Regions from separate parts of the Pseudomonas sp. 32A genome, predicted to be linked through region 2. Evidence: predicted binding sites of a transcription regulator. Region 2 holds the regulator's gene; each other region holds the start of a gene.
The links. Region 2 encodes sigma-54, which starts transcription at its own class of promoters, with help from an activator protein. Its sites were predicted from a motif close to ANTGGCATNNANNTTGCTNT; they were not measured.

Region 1 (3,307 bases), 710 kb from region 2:
CCCCCTCCATCAGTTCTGCGCTGCCGGGAATGCCTGCCGGCAAACCTGCGGGCGAACGCTGCCTGCATCTTTCGGTCGAACAACTGTGCCAGTTGTTTGGTCAGCCGGAGCGGCCGGCGGTGTGCAGTTCGTTCCAGCCGGATATTGAGGTGTGTGGCGAGAGCCAGGCAGAAGCGATCAAGTTGATCGGCTGGTGGGAACAGATGACCGCAGCTTAGAGGGCTGTTCAAAGTACTGAACTTCAACAATAAGGAATAAGACCATGGGTTCACTGAAACGAATTGCTGCGTTGTGCGGTTTTACCGTGATGTTTGCTGCCGCAGCGCACGCTGAAGACTGGCAGACTGCCAAGGATGAAGACGGCATCAAAGTGTCGTTGAGTGAAGTTGCCGGCTCCAAATACAAGGCTTATCGCGGTGTGACCACTATCAAGGCGCCGCTGGCCAAGATCCAGGCATTGCAGGAAGACGTGGCCGGGGCCTGTTCCTGGATCCACGAATGCAAATCGCAAAAGCTGCTTAAGCAAGAAGGTGACAAGAGCTGGACCTACACCCAGTTCAAGGCCCCGTTCCCGGTCTCCGACCGTGACTCGATCCTGGAAATCACCACCACCAAGGCCGCCGACGGCAGCGTGACCCGCAAGCTGTTGGAAGTGCCGACCTACCAGCCAGAAGTCAAAGGCTATGTGCGCGTAGCCCAGGTTGACGGTTACTGGAAGCTGGTGCCTAAAGGCGACAACCTGACCGAAGTGACCTACCAGGTGCACACCGAGCCAGGTGGCAGCGTGCCGTCGTGGTTGGCCAACAAGTTTGTGGTGGACGCGCCGTTCAACACCTTGAAAGCCCTGAAAGAACACGCTGAGAAGTAGCTGCAGCTGATCAGGTGCCTCCTGCCTTGAGTGGAACGATTTCCAAGCCCTCAAGGTCCAGATAGAAGTAAGCCCACTCATGGGTTTTATCGAGGAGGCTCTGATGCCAAAGTGGAACGTTTCCTTCACTGATGATCATGGTGAGTCGGTAGTCGAGCAATTCGAATGCGAGCAAAAACCGACCCTTGAAGAGGCTGCGCGCCTGGTTCGCGCTCGCGTGTCTCCGGTGCTGAAGGAATTGGATCTCAACGATCTTGAAGGGCGTGTTGCCGAGCCCACGGTGAAGATCCTGAAAGATCAAAACAGCATTAAAGACCTCAAGGTCGACCCCGCCGCCTGAACATTTCCTGTATGCCCTTAAATGGACTCTGGTGGAGCTGAAAGCTTCGCGCTACTCTGCAATCGAGATCAGCGAATGAATCGCTAAGGTCTGGTCTTGTCAGCTACATGCTTGTCTCCCAGCGGCGACTTCATTGCCGTAACACCCGCGCCGTTACAGTGCGGGCTTTGGGAAGCACGGAAAGTCTATCCATCGGTTTGAGGAGGACGTTTCATGAGCACAGCCTATCAAGAAGACATCAGCACCAACGTGTTGCGCCGCATGAAAGAGGGCGGCTTTGACTTCTCACGTTTCCACCCCATCGAGTTCTACGCCATTTTCCCGGATGAGGAACGTGCGCGCCGGGCTGCGGGTCGGTTTCGTGGGGAATCCCTGAATGCCCAGGTCAGCGCGCGGGATGACGGCGCCTGGTACCTGGAACTGAGCAAAATCATGTTCGCCACCTACGACGGCATAGGAGACTTCGAGCAGGACTTTGAGGCGGTGGTCGAGCCTTTGGGCGGGATCATCGAGGGATGGGGCGTGAAACAGGAGGTGCGTGGGTTACCCATGTAGCGGCATGAGCAATAACACAGCGTATCGGCTGACCTTTGGGTCGGCCGTTTTTGTTTCTGGTGCAGGAAAAATCCGACGCAAAAAAAACCACCCGAGCAGGGTGGCCAAAGGGAAGATCGGAGCGAAGGGGAACCGATCGGTACATGCCGTATCACGTTACCCATCAAGCAAAGGTGCAGGCTGTAGGACATGTCCTGTTCAGCCGATGGAGGTGATTATCCGCAGGGTTTGCCGCGCGGTGAAATCAACTCTGACTATGCTGGTGATAGTCATGGCCTGCATTGCAATGAGGCGCCGCCCATGACAGCGGGTATTTGCTGCACCGGGACGGTGCGGTGAGACCTGCGCCTATCTCCAACTGATTGATACTTAAGTGTTTATGCCGCTGGCACGGGCCTTGCGAAGGTTCTGGCGTCCGGGTGACAAGGAGTACGGCATGATCCGCACTTATTATGATGAGATGTACGACGGGGCAGGGCAGGTGCGCCCCCATTACCGCGAGTTCGCCCGCTGGTTGGCCGAGACGCCTGCCGAGCTGCTGGCCCAGCGCCGCCGTGAGGCCGATTTGCTGTTTCACCGGGCCGGTATCACCTTCACGCTGTACGGCGATGAGCAAGGCACCGAGCGCCTGATTCCCTTCGACACGATTCCCCGCAGCATCCCGGCCAGCGAATGGCGGATCGTCGAGCGCGGCTGCATCCAGCGGGTCAAGGCGCTGAACATGTTTCTCGCCGACCTGTACCACGAACAACGGATCATCAAGGCCGGGATCATCCCTGCCGAGCAAGTGCTGGCCAACGAGCAATACCAGTTGGCGATGCAGGGCCTGGACCTGCACCGCGATATCTATTCCCACATCTCCGGCGTCGACCTCGTACGCGATGGCGACGGTACTTACTACGTCCTCGAAGACAACCTGCGCACCCCCAGCGGTGTCAGCTACATGCTCGAAGACCGCAAGATGATGATGCGCCTGTTCCCCGAACTGTTCGCCGCCCAGCGCATCGCGCCCATCGATCATTACCCCAACCTGTTGCTCGACACCCTGAAAAGCTCCAGCCCGCTGGATAACCCCAGCGTGGTGGTACTCACCCCGGGGCGTTTTAACAGTGCGTTCTTCGAACATGCGTTCCTGGCCCGTGAAATGGGCGTGGAACTGGTGGAAGGTGCCGACCTGTTTGTACGCGACGACCGCGTGTTCATGCGCACCACCGACGGCCCCAAGGCGGTGGATGTGATTTACCGCCGCCTCGACGACGCGTTCCTCGACCCGCTGGCCTTCAACCCGGATTCCATGCTCGGCGTGCCGGGCCTGCTGGCGGCGTACCGCTCGGGCAATGTGGTGCTGGCGAACGCCATCGGCACCGGGGTGGCGGATGACAAGTCGGTGTACCCCTTCGTCACCGAGATGATCCGTTTTTACCTGGATGAAGAACCGATCCTGAAGAATGTTCCGACGTTCCAGTGCCGTAATCCCAGTGAACTGTCCCACGTGCTGGCCAACCTTCCGGAACTGGTGGTGAAGGAAACCCAGGGCTCCGGTG
Region 2 (3,307 bases):
CTATCTTCCCCAGGAAGCATCGATCTTCCGCAAGCTGTCGGTGTCCGACAACATCATGGCCATCCTCGAGACCCGCAAGGAACTCGACCGCGCCGGGCGCAAGAAAGAGCTGGAAAGCCTGCTGCAGGAATTCCACATCAACCACATTCGCGACAACCTCGGCATGAGCCTTTCCGGCGGCGAGCGTCGTCGTGTGGAAATCGCCCGCGCCCTGGCCACTGCGCCGAAGTTCATCCTGCTGGACGAACCCTTCGCCGGTGTCGACCCGATCTCGGTCGGTGACATCAAGCAGATCATCCATCACCTCAAGGCCAAGGGCATCGGTGTATTGATCACCGACCACAACGTCCGCGAGACCCTCGATATCTGCGAAACCGCCTATATCGTGAACGATGGACAGCTGATTGCCGAAGGTGACTCCGCCACTATCCTGGCCAACGAACTGGTTAAGGAAGTGTATCTGGGTCACGAGTTCCGCCTGTAAACACGGTGGTATCAGGCCATTCGCCATGGAGCGCGGTAGTCAATAAAAACCTCAGTATTTTTATTGTTACCGCGCTCTAGGCAAAGCCCCCGATATCAGGCATATAATTTGCTTATGTTTGGCGCTCACGCGCCCTGTCGTGGATGGCGCATTGCGCCGGCGAATAAGGTGTTAAGCCCCTGCCATGAAACCATCGCTAGTCCTGAGAATGGGCCAGCAGCTGACGATGACACCGCAGCTGCAACAGGCCATCCGCCTGCTCCAATTGTCGACCCTGGACCTGCAACAGGAAATCCAGGAGGCCCTGGAGTCCAATCCGATGCTCGAACGCCAGGAAGAAGGCGACGACTTCGATAATGCAGACCCGCTGGCCGACAACATCGAGCAAAAGCCCAACCCCGACGTACAGGAACCCTCCTACCAGGAAACCGCCCCTACGGTGGATAACCTTGAGGAAGGCGAATGGAACGAACGCATTCCCAACGAGCTTCCCGTGGACACCGCCTGGGAAGACGTCTACCAGACCAGCGCCAGCAGCCTGCCGAGCAATGATGATGACGAGTGGGATTTCACCACCCGCACGTCCGCCGGCGAGAGCCTGCAGAGCCATTTGCTCTGGCAACTGAACCTGGCCCCGATGTCCGACACCGATCGCCTGATCGCCGTGACCCTGATCGATTGCATCAACAACCAGGGCTACCTGGACGAGACCCTTGAGGAGATCCTTGAGGCCTTCGATCCGGAACTGGACATCGAACTGGACGAAATCGAAGCCGTCCTGCACCGCATCCAGCAATTCGAGCCCGCCGGCATCGGCGCACGCACCCTCAGCGAGTGCCTGTTGCTGCAACTGCGCCAATTGCCGGCCAAGACTCCTTGGCTCGCCGAAGCTCAGCGCCTGGTTACCGACTACATCGACCTGCTGGGCAGCCGCGACTACAGCCAGCTGATGCGCCGCATGAAGCTCAAGGAAGATGACCTGCGCCAGATCATCGAGCTGGTGCAGAGCCTCAACCCACGCCCGGGCTCGCAGATCGAGTCCAGCGAAGCCGAATACGTCGTGCCCGACGTCATCGTGCGCAAGGACAATGAGCGGTGGCTGGTGGAGCTGAACCAGGAATCGGTGCCACGCCTGCGGGTCAATCCGCAATACGCAGGTTTTGTGCGCCGCGCCGACACCAGCGCCGATAACACCTTCATGCGTAACCAACTGCAGGAAGCCCGCTGGTTCATCAAGAGCCTGCAAAGCCGCAACGAAACCCTGATGAAAGTCGCCACCCAGATCGTCGAGCACCAGCGCGGCTTCCTGGAATACGGCGACGAAGCGATGAAGCCGCTGGTACTGCACGACATCGCCGAAGCGGTGGGCATGCACGAATCAACGATTTCCCGGGTGACCACGCAAAAATTCATGCATACCCCACGGGGTATATATGAGCTGAAATACTTTTTCTCCAGCCACGTCAGCACCTCCGAAGGCGGCGAATGCTCGTCCACGGCGATCCGCGCGATCATCAAAAAACTGGTTGCCGCGGAAAATCAGAAAAAGCCGTTGAGTGACAGCAAGATCGCTGGTTTACTGGAGGCACAAGGCATTCAGGTCGCCCGTCGAACCGTCGCCAAGTACCGCGAGTCCCTTGGGATCGCGCCTTCCAGCGAGCGTAAGCGTTTGATGTGACGGGCGGGCCATAGCGTTCCAGTGGCGGGTATTCCTACCCGCCGCTTTATGCACTGGCAACGAAGGAGAAGCTGTATGCAAGTCAACATCAGTGGACACCATGTAGAAGTCACCCCTCCATTGCGCGAATACGTCGAGCTGAAGCTGAAGAAGCTTGAGGGCCATTTCGACAAGATCACCAACGTGCAGGTCATCATGAAGGTCGACAAGCTTCAGCAGAAAATCGAAGCGACACTTCAGATACCTGGTGGCGAAGTGGTCGCCAATGCCGAACATGAAGACATGTATGCATCAATCGACTTGCTCACAGACAAGCTTGACCGCCAACTTAAAAAGCATAAGGAAAAGCAGCAGAGCCTTCTTCAAGGCACTGGCCGCTAACACTCCCCACCCATGATCCGACTTGAAACCATCCTGACCCCCGGCCGTTCCCTCGTGAACGTGCCGGGCGGCAGTAAAAAGCGCGCCCTCGAACAAATTGCCAACCTGATCGGCCGCGAAGTGCCCGAAATGGATACGCAAGCTGTGTACGAGGCCCTGATTGCCCGTGAAAAGCTCGGCTCGACCGGCTTTGGCAACGGCATCGCCATTCCTCACTGCCGCCTGCAAGGCTGTGAGTCTCCAGTCAGCGCCCTGCTGCACCTGGACGCCCCTATCGATTTCGACGCCATCGACGGCGCCCCGGTTGACCTGCTGTTTGTACTGCTGGTCCCCCAAGCCGCCACCGATGCGCACCTGGAACTGCTTCGGCAGATCGCCAGCATGCTCGACCGCAAAGAAGTTCGCGACAAACTGCGCAGCGCCCCCAGCAATGAGGCGCTGTACCAGGTCGTCCTGGATGAACAAAACGGGCAGTAATCATGCGTTTGATCATCGTCAGCGGCCGTTCCGGCTCAGGTAAAAGCACCGCTCTCAATGTTCTTGAGGACAACGGCTTCTATTGCATCGACAACCTGCCCGCTGGCCTGCTGCCTGAACTGGCGGAACGCGCACTGATTCATACCGAGTTGGCTCAACCGCTGGTCGCCGTTTCGATCGACGCCCGCAACCTGCCCAGCCACCTCACCCGCTTCCCGGAACTGCTCGAAGAAGTACGGGCCAAGCACATCCATTGCGATGTGCTGTACCTGGACGCCGATGAAGAG
Region 3 (3,307 bases), 2.4 Mb from region 2:
TTTTCGATATTGCCGACGTCAGCGGCATCATCCAGGTCGTTAAGCGGAACTTCGGCATCATCCATCAATGAACCCGGGTCTTCATTGCCCGGGTCATTGAGTTCATCGTCTTCGTCTATTTCAACTGACATGACCGTCTCCTCTAACCGCCTTGGGTATCGATATCGGCATCGGTTTCAGGCTTGGGCTCGCGCTCGGGCTTGAAGTCAGGACTGTAGTCGTTTTCCTTGGCCTTTGGGTCGCTGGCAGGCTTCGGGTCTTTCGGCGCGTCGGCCGCGGTGCCTGGCGCCGGTTCGCCACCATCGATGGCAGGATCGTTACGGTTGCTGGTTTGCGGGTCGTTGTCTGTGCTCATGGCTCACCTCTGTTGGAAAACGCAGACTGCGTAAAGGTAAGGTCCTGTGCGGGTGGGTGAAGTTCCAATTGCTTATGAGCCGGGATTGTCCACCTGGATATAGAACGCATAGGCCCCCAGGATTACCCAGAACACCATGAACAGCCACGGCGCGCGCATCGAGAACAACAGCGACTTGCGATAACCCTTGTGGGACGACTCCATCTCGGAAAACAGCGGCGACTCATCATAGGCCATGCCCATCACCGGCTCGCTGCGCAGCAGTTCGCTCTGCTTGTAGTGCCAGTGATCAATGATGTCGTAGGCCGCCCGAATACCCGGCCAGGCGTTCAGGGAACTGAGGATGCCCAGCAGCGCGAGGAACACCGGCACCACCAGGGTGAACAGCTTGCCCCATTCCGGATTGAGGTTGCCCATGCCGGAAACGAAGGCGATCACCAGGAATGACTGCGCCGTAAGGTAGGCGTCGGTACGGTTGGCCAGGATGCTGGTTTCGTACTGGATCTCGCGCCGGTAGAAATCGAGACGGTCCTTGGGCGAACCGAAAATCTTCGCGTTGTGTTCGCTGTGGTCGGTCAGGCTCGATTCCGGGGTGTCGGGTGAAATGATTCTGGGCACATCCGTGCTCCGTGCTGGACTGAGACCCTTTAGAAGAATCAGGCCGGCGCGAAGTTCAAGTTTGTTAATGCGCCAATTTGGAGCACGCCCCGCCCCCTGTAGGAGCGAGCTTGCCCGCGAAGGGCGTCAACGATACCGCTGGCATCCTGACTGAACGGGGTGTTCTCAGGTTTTTCGCGAGCAAGCTCGCTCATACAGAGGTTTCGGCACAGGCATTGCTTTATCCATTCATCTGCCCGGATACAGGAGCAAGCGTTACCTCTCGACCCAGAGCCCACCCCAAAAGAAAGTAAGGACCAGGCCTGCTGGCACCATCAGCCACGGGCTCATAAAAAAATGCGTTTTCTAAAGCGGCAGTGCCACCCATCAGCATTTCCCCGGGCACTGACAAGGTACTGGAATGGCTCGATCTTTCTTTGATGAAATGAATGACGCACAAGGCGTTTGCCGTGCGCACTATCAGGAATTCTCCCGCTGGCTGGCCAATACGCCGCCGGAACTGCTGGCCCAGCGCCGCCGTGAAGCCGACCTGCTGTTTCACCGTGCCGGAATCACCTTCACTCTGTATGGCGACGAGCAAGACACCGAGCGACTGATCCCTTTCGACATCATTCCCCGCAGCATCCCTGCCAGTGAGTGGAGCGTCATCGAACGCGGCTGTATCCAGCGGGTGAATGCGCTGAACATGTTCCTCGCCGACATCTATCACGACCAGCGCATCATCAAGGCCGGGATCATTCCCGCCGAGCAAGTCCTCGGCAACGAGGGTTACCAGAAGGCCATGGTTGGCCTCGACCTGCACCGCGATATCTACTCGCACATCTCCGGGGTCGACCTCGTACGCGACGGCGACGGTACCTACTACGTGCTCGAAGACAACCTGCGCACTCCCAGCGGCGTGAGCTACATGCTCGAAGACCGCAAGATGATGATGCGCCTGTTCCCCGAGGTGTTCGCCAAACAACGCATCGCCCCGGTAGACCACTACCCCAACCTGCTGCTCAAGACCCTGAAAAGTGCCAGCCGCCTGGACAACCCCAACGTGGTGGTGCTGACGCCGGGCCGCTTTAACAGCGCGTTTTTTGAACATGCGTTCCTGGCCCGGGAAATGGGCGTGGAACTGGTGGAAGGCGCCGACCTGTTCGTGCACGACCTCAAGGTATTCATGCGCACCACCGATGGCCCGAAGGCCGTTGATGTGATCTACCGGCGTATCGACGACGCGTTCCTCGACCCGCAAGCCTTCAACCCCGACTCGATGCTCGGCGTGCCTGGCCTGGTCGCGGCCTACTGCGCGGGCAATGTGGTGCTGGCGAATGCCATCGGCACCGGCGTGGCGGATGACAAGTCGATCTACCCCTATGTGCCGGAAATGATCCGGTTCTACCTGGATGAAGATCCGATCCTGCAAAACGTGCCGACCTTCCAGTGCCGCAAGCCCGATGAACTGTCCCACGTGCTGGCTCACCTGCCGGAGCTGGTGGTCAAGGAAACCCAGGGTTCCGGCGGCTACGGCATGCTGGTGGGCCCCGCTTCCAGCGCAGCTGAAATCGAGGACTTCCGGCAACGCATCAAGGCCCGTCCTCACGCCTACATCGCCCAACCGACCCTGAGCCTGTCCACCTGCCCGACCTTTGTCGAAAACGGCATCGCGCCGCGACATATCGACCTGCGGCCCTTCGTGCTCTCGGGCAAGGAAACCCGCCTGGTGCCCGGTGGCTTGACCCGCGTGGCACTGCGCGAAGGCTCATTGATCGTCAACTCGTCGCAAGGCGGCGGAACCAAGGACACCTGGGTGGTGGAGGGCTGAATATGCTGAGTAGAACCGCCGCAGATCTGTATTGGATGTCCCGTTACCTGGAGCGTGCCGAGAACCTGGCCCGCATGCTCGAAGTCAGTTATTCGCTGTCGTTGATGCCCCAGGCCGGGCGCAGTGACGGGCTCGACGAGCTGGCCATGTCGCTGCTCAGCAGCGGCACCCTGGACAGTTACCTGGAACGCCACAAGCAGCTGGATGCCGAGCGCATGTTGCACTTCTTCGCCCTCGACGAAGAAAACCCGGCCAGCATCTACAACTGCCTGCGCGCTGCGCGGGGTAATGCCCACGCCGTACGCGGGCGAATCACCGCCGACATGTGGGAAAACCTCAACGCCACCTGGCTGGAAATGCGCAGCATCGCCGCCGGCGGCCTGGCGCGCCATGGCATCAGCCACTTTTGCGACTGGGTGAAGCAGCGTTCGCACCTGTTCCGTGGAGCGACCTCCGGGACGATCATGCGCAATGACGCATATCGGTTTATCCGGCTCGGCACCTTTGTCGAGCGGGCGGATAAC
Region 4 (3,307 bases), 630 kb from region 2:
GCCCGTCGCCGCCGTCACCGCCACGGAACCGGTCATGCTCTTGCTCGTATCGACCATGGCCTTGTCGGTCTGGGTGATCACCGAGCGGCCCACCAGCGACGACGCCTGCAGTGCCTGCGAGGAGCTGAAGTTGCTGGAGATCGCATTCACCGAGTCGTTCAGGGTGTTGATGCCTTCCAGGCTGCTGAACTGAGCCAGCTGTGCCACGAACGCGCCGTTGTCCTGGGGCGACAGCGGGTTCTGGTTTTTCAGCTGGGTGACCAGCAGCTGCAGGAACGCGTCCTTGCCCAACGACTGGTTGCCCGTCGCCGACTTGGCTGCATCGCCGACGCTGCTGTTATCTGTCGCCGTCTTGACCTTGGAATTGAAAAGGTCCTGGACCGCCGTGTTCGTCGAACTGGTATCAACAATGGCCATTATTTGGCGCCCCTTATCACTGACCCAGGGTCAGGACCTTCTGCATCATGGTTTTGGCGGTGTTCATCATTTCCGCGTTGGTCTGGAACGAGCGGCTGGCGGAAATCATGTCTGCCATTTCCTCGACCACGTTGACGTTGGGGTAGTACACGTACCCTTTTTCGTTCGCAGCGGGATGGTTCGGTTCGTAGCGGGCTTCGAGGTTGCTCTGGTCTTCGACCACACCGAGCACCTGCACGCCCTGGCCTGCGGCATCCTGGTTCTGGAACAGCGAATCGCCGCTACCACTCTGGCCGCCTTGGCCGCCCTGGAACATGGTGGCGAACACCGGGTGCCGGGCACGGTAGGTCTGGTCAATGCTCGAAGACACGGTCTCGGCGTTGGCGATGTTACTGGCGACGGTGTTGAGGCGCGTGGTCTGGGCGCTCATGCCACTACCGGCAATATTGAAAACACTGGCGAGGGACATGGCTTATTCTCCACGCAGGGCTGACATCAGCCCTTTGAATTTGCTGTTGAGCAGGGTGAAGCTGGCCTGGAAGTTCACCGAGTTCTCGGCGTAGGCCGATTGCTCCAGCTGAGCATCCACGGTGTTCTGGTCGATCGACGGTTGCATCGGCGTGCGATACAGCAGCGACTCGTCACCATTGCCCAGGCCTTGCGCTTCGATATGACGGCTGTTGGTCATGTTCAGGGCGAAGGTGCCGTTCTTGGTCTTGTCTTGCTGTGCAGCGAGCACGGCAGAGAAATCCAGATCCCGAGCCTTGTAGTTCGGGGTGTCGGCGTTGGCGATGTTGTTAGCCAGGACTTCGGCACGCTGGGCGCGGAAGCCCAGGGCTTGTTCGTGGATACCGAGCGCTTTATCGAAGCTGATGCTCATGGCGGAGACCTATAGGGGCTGACCTGCTTTTCGTAACTAGGATTTAGCAAGGGCCATGCCAAGTTGCTGGAGCGCCGTAAATCAAGGGTTTGCGGGGCAATTGCCAGCGGCAATGCCAGAAAAGCGGCAAAGGGTTTCCGCGAAACGCCAGTAAAGCGGCAATGAGGGCTTGCCGCTTTGCGGCCATAAAAAAAGGGAGGCCTGTGCAGGCCTCCCTTTTTTGTTCAAGCATTCTTCACTTGGCCTGGTAAATGATCCCAGGGCTGCACTGCACCATCTGGTAATGATCCGGCAAACCGTTCAACGCCTCGGAAGCGCCCAGAAACAGATAACCACCGCGTTTGAGGGTGCCGTGGATGCGCAACAGAATGTCTTTCTTCACCTCGGCCGAGAAGTAGATCAGCACGTTGCGGCAAAACACCATGTCGAACTTGCCCAGGCTGGCATAACTGTCCAGCAGGTTGAACGAGCGAAACTCCACCCGGCTCTTGATCGGCGCCTTGACGGCCCAACGTCCCGCGCCTTTAGGATCGAAAAACCGCTGCAAACGCTCCGGAGACAACCCGCGCCCCAGTGCCAGGCTGTCGTACTCACCGGTCTTGCAGTTGGTGAGCATGGTGCCGGACAAATCCGTGGCCACAATTTGCGCCCCGGCCTTCAACTGGCCCATGTTGGTCCGCTCGAACTCATCGATGGCCATCGAAATCGAATACGGTTCCTGCCCCGACGAACAGGCGGCCGACCAGATGCGCAGGCGCTGGCCCGGTGCGGCCTTGATCGCTTCAGGCAGCACCTTGTTCTTGAGCACTTCAAACGGATAGGTATCGCGAAACCACAAGGTTTCGTTGGTGGTCATGGCATCGACCACCATCTCCTTGAGCCCGCTGCGCGGCTGGCCCTGGATCCGTTGCACCAACTCCCCGAGGGACTTGATGCCCTGCTGCTCCATCAGTTTGTTGAGACGGCTGGATACCAGGTATTGCTTGTTTTCACCGAGCAATATGCCACAGGCTTTTTCCAGGAAGACCCGGAACTGTTCGAAATCCAAATTACCCGTAGACAATGATACCGCCTCTTAAATCGTGTGACCGCCAGGGAAAAGGCCCCTAGCCGTGATCTGCTGCCTTGATCCGGTCGACTACCCGGGATGCCAGGTCATCAGGGCGGAATTTGGCCAGGAAGTCATCGGCACCGACCTTCTTGACCATCGCCTGATTGAATACACCCGACAACGAAGTATGCAGGATGATGTGTAGTTTTTGCATGCGTGGGTCGTTGCGTATCTCGGCCGTGAGGGTGTAGCCGTCCATTTCCGGCATCTCGATATCCGAGATCATCATCAGGAATTCTTCTTCCGGCTTCTTGCCCTCGTCCACCAGCTTGCGCAGGTAATCCAGGGCCTGTCGACCGTCATTGAGCGCCACCACTTCAACGCCAACCGTCTGCAGGCAACGGGACACCTGTTTGCGCGCCACCGAGGAGTCGTCCACCGTCAACACTCGCAGCGAGATCGCCTTGTGCGCGGTTTCGGCGTCTACCACACCCACCGATATCGCCTCCGACGTCGGAGCCACTTCGGCGAGGATTTTCTCCACGTCGATGATTTCCACCAACTGGTTGTCGACCCGCGTCACTGCCGTGAGGTAGTGATCGCGGCCGGTGCCCTTGGGCGGCGGATGAATCTCTTCCCAGTTCATGTTGACGATGCGTTCCACAGAGCGCACCAGGAAACCCTGGGTCTTGGTGTTGTACTCGGTGATGATCACGAACGGACTCTCACGATCCTGCAAACCCGACGAACCGGTGGCCATGGCCAGGTCAAGAATCGGGATGGTCGCGCCACGGATATTGGCCACACCGCAAACCACCGGACTGGATTTGGGCATGATTGTCAGCTTGGGACACTGCAGTACTTCCCGAACCTTGAAGACGTTAATCCCGTAAAGCTGCTTGCCGTCCAGACGAAACAGCAGCAACTCCAGGCGATTCTGCCCCACCAGCTGTGTGCGC

Region 1: ACUN0G_RS21565 (circularly permuted type 2 ATP-grasp protein) is a predicted target of sigma-54. The motif match lies at 2,148-2,167, and genes of this name have one in related genera.
Region 3: ACUN0G_RS29320 (circularly permuted type 2 ATP-grasp protein) is a predicted target of sigma-54. The motif match lies at 1,176-1,195, and genes of this name have one in related genera.
Region 4: flgB (flagellar basal body rod protein FlgB) is a predicted target of sigma-54. The motif match lies at 1,341-1,360, and genes of this name have one in related genera.

Annotation. Positions count from the first base shown of each region.
Region 1 covers NZ_JBQYLY010000001.1:4,664,078-4,667,384, forward strand. The annotation lists gene ACUN0G_RS21545 (YkgJ family cysteine cluster protein) at 1-218, shown strand, start outside; gene ACUN0G_RS21550 (START domain-containing protein) at 263-868, shown strand; gene ACUN0G_RS21555 (hypothetical protein) at 948-1,208, shown strand; gene ACUN0G_RS21560 (ribonuclease E inhibitor RraB) at 1,422-1,763, shown strand; gene ACUN0G_RS21565 (circularly permuted type 2 ATP-grasp protein) at 2,200-3,307, shown strand, end outside.
Region 2 covers NZ_JBQYLY010000001.1:3,949,108-3,952,414, reverse strand. The annotation lists gene lptB (LPS export ABC transporter ATP-binding protein) at 1-484, shown strand, start outside; gene ACUN0G_RS18115 (RNA polymerase factor sigma-54) at 669-2,162, shown strand; gene hpf (ribosome hibernation-promoting factor, HPF/YfiA family) at 2,238-2,543, shown strand; gene ptsN (PTS IIA-like nitrogen regulatory protein PtsN) at 2,556-3,020, shown strand; gene rapZ (RNase adapter RapZ) at 3,023-3,307, shown strand, end outside.
Region 3 covers NZ_JBQYLY010000001.1:6,377,286-6,380,592, forward strand. The annotation lists gene ACUN0G_RS29305 (hypothetical protein) at 1-131, opposite strand, end outside; gene ACUN0G_RS29310 (hypothetical protein) at 143-355, opposite strand; gene ACUN0G_RS29315 (hypothetical protein) at 428-973, opposite strand; gene ACUN0G_RS29320 (circularly permuted type 2 ATP-grasp protein) at 1,374-2,783, shown strand; gene ACUN0G_RS29325 (alpha-E domain-containing protein) at 2,786-3,307, shown strand, end outside.
Region 4 covers NZ_JBQYLY010000001.1:4,576,202-4,579,508, reverse strand. The annotation lists gene flgD (flagellar hook assembly protein FlgD) at 1-417, opposite strand, end outside; gene flgC (flagellar basal body rod protein FlgC) at 434-886, opposite strand; gene flgB (flagellar basal body rod protein FlgB) at 890-1,297, opposite strand; gene cheR (protein-glutamate O-methyltransferase CheR) at 1,533-2,360, opposite strand; gene ACUN0G_RS21100 (chemotaxis protein CheV) at 2,404-3,307, opposite strand, start outside.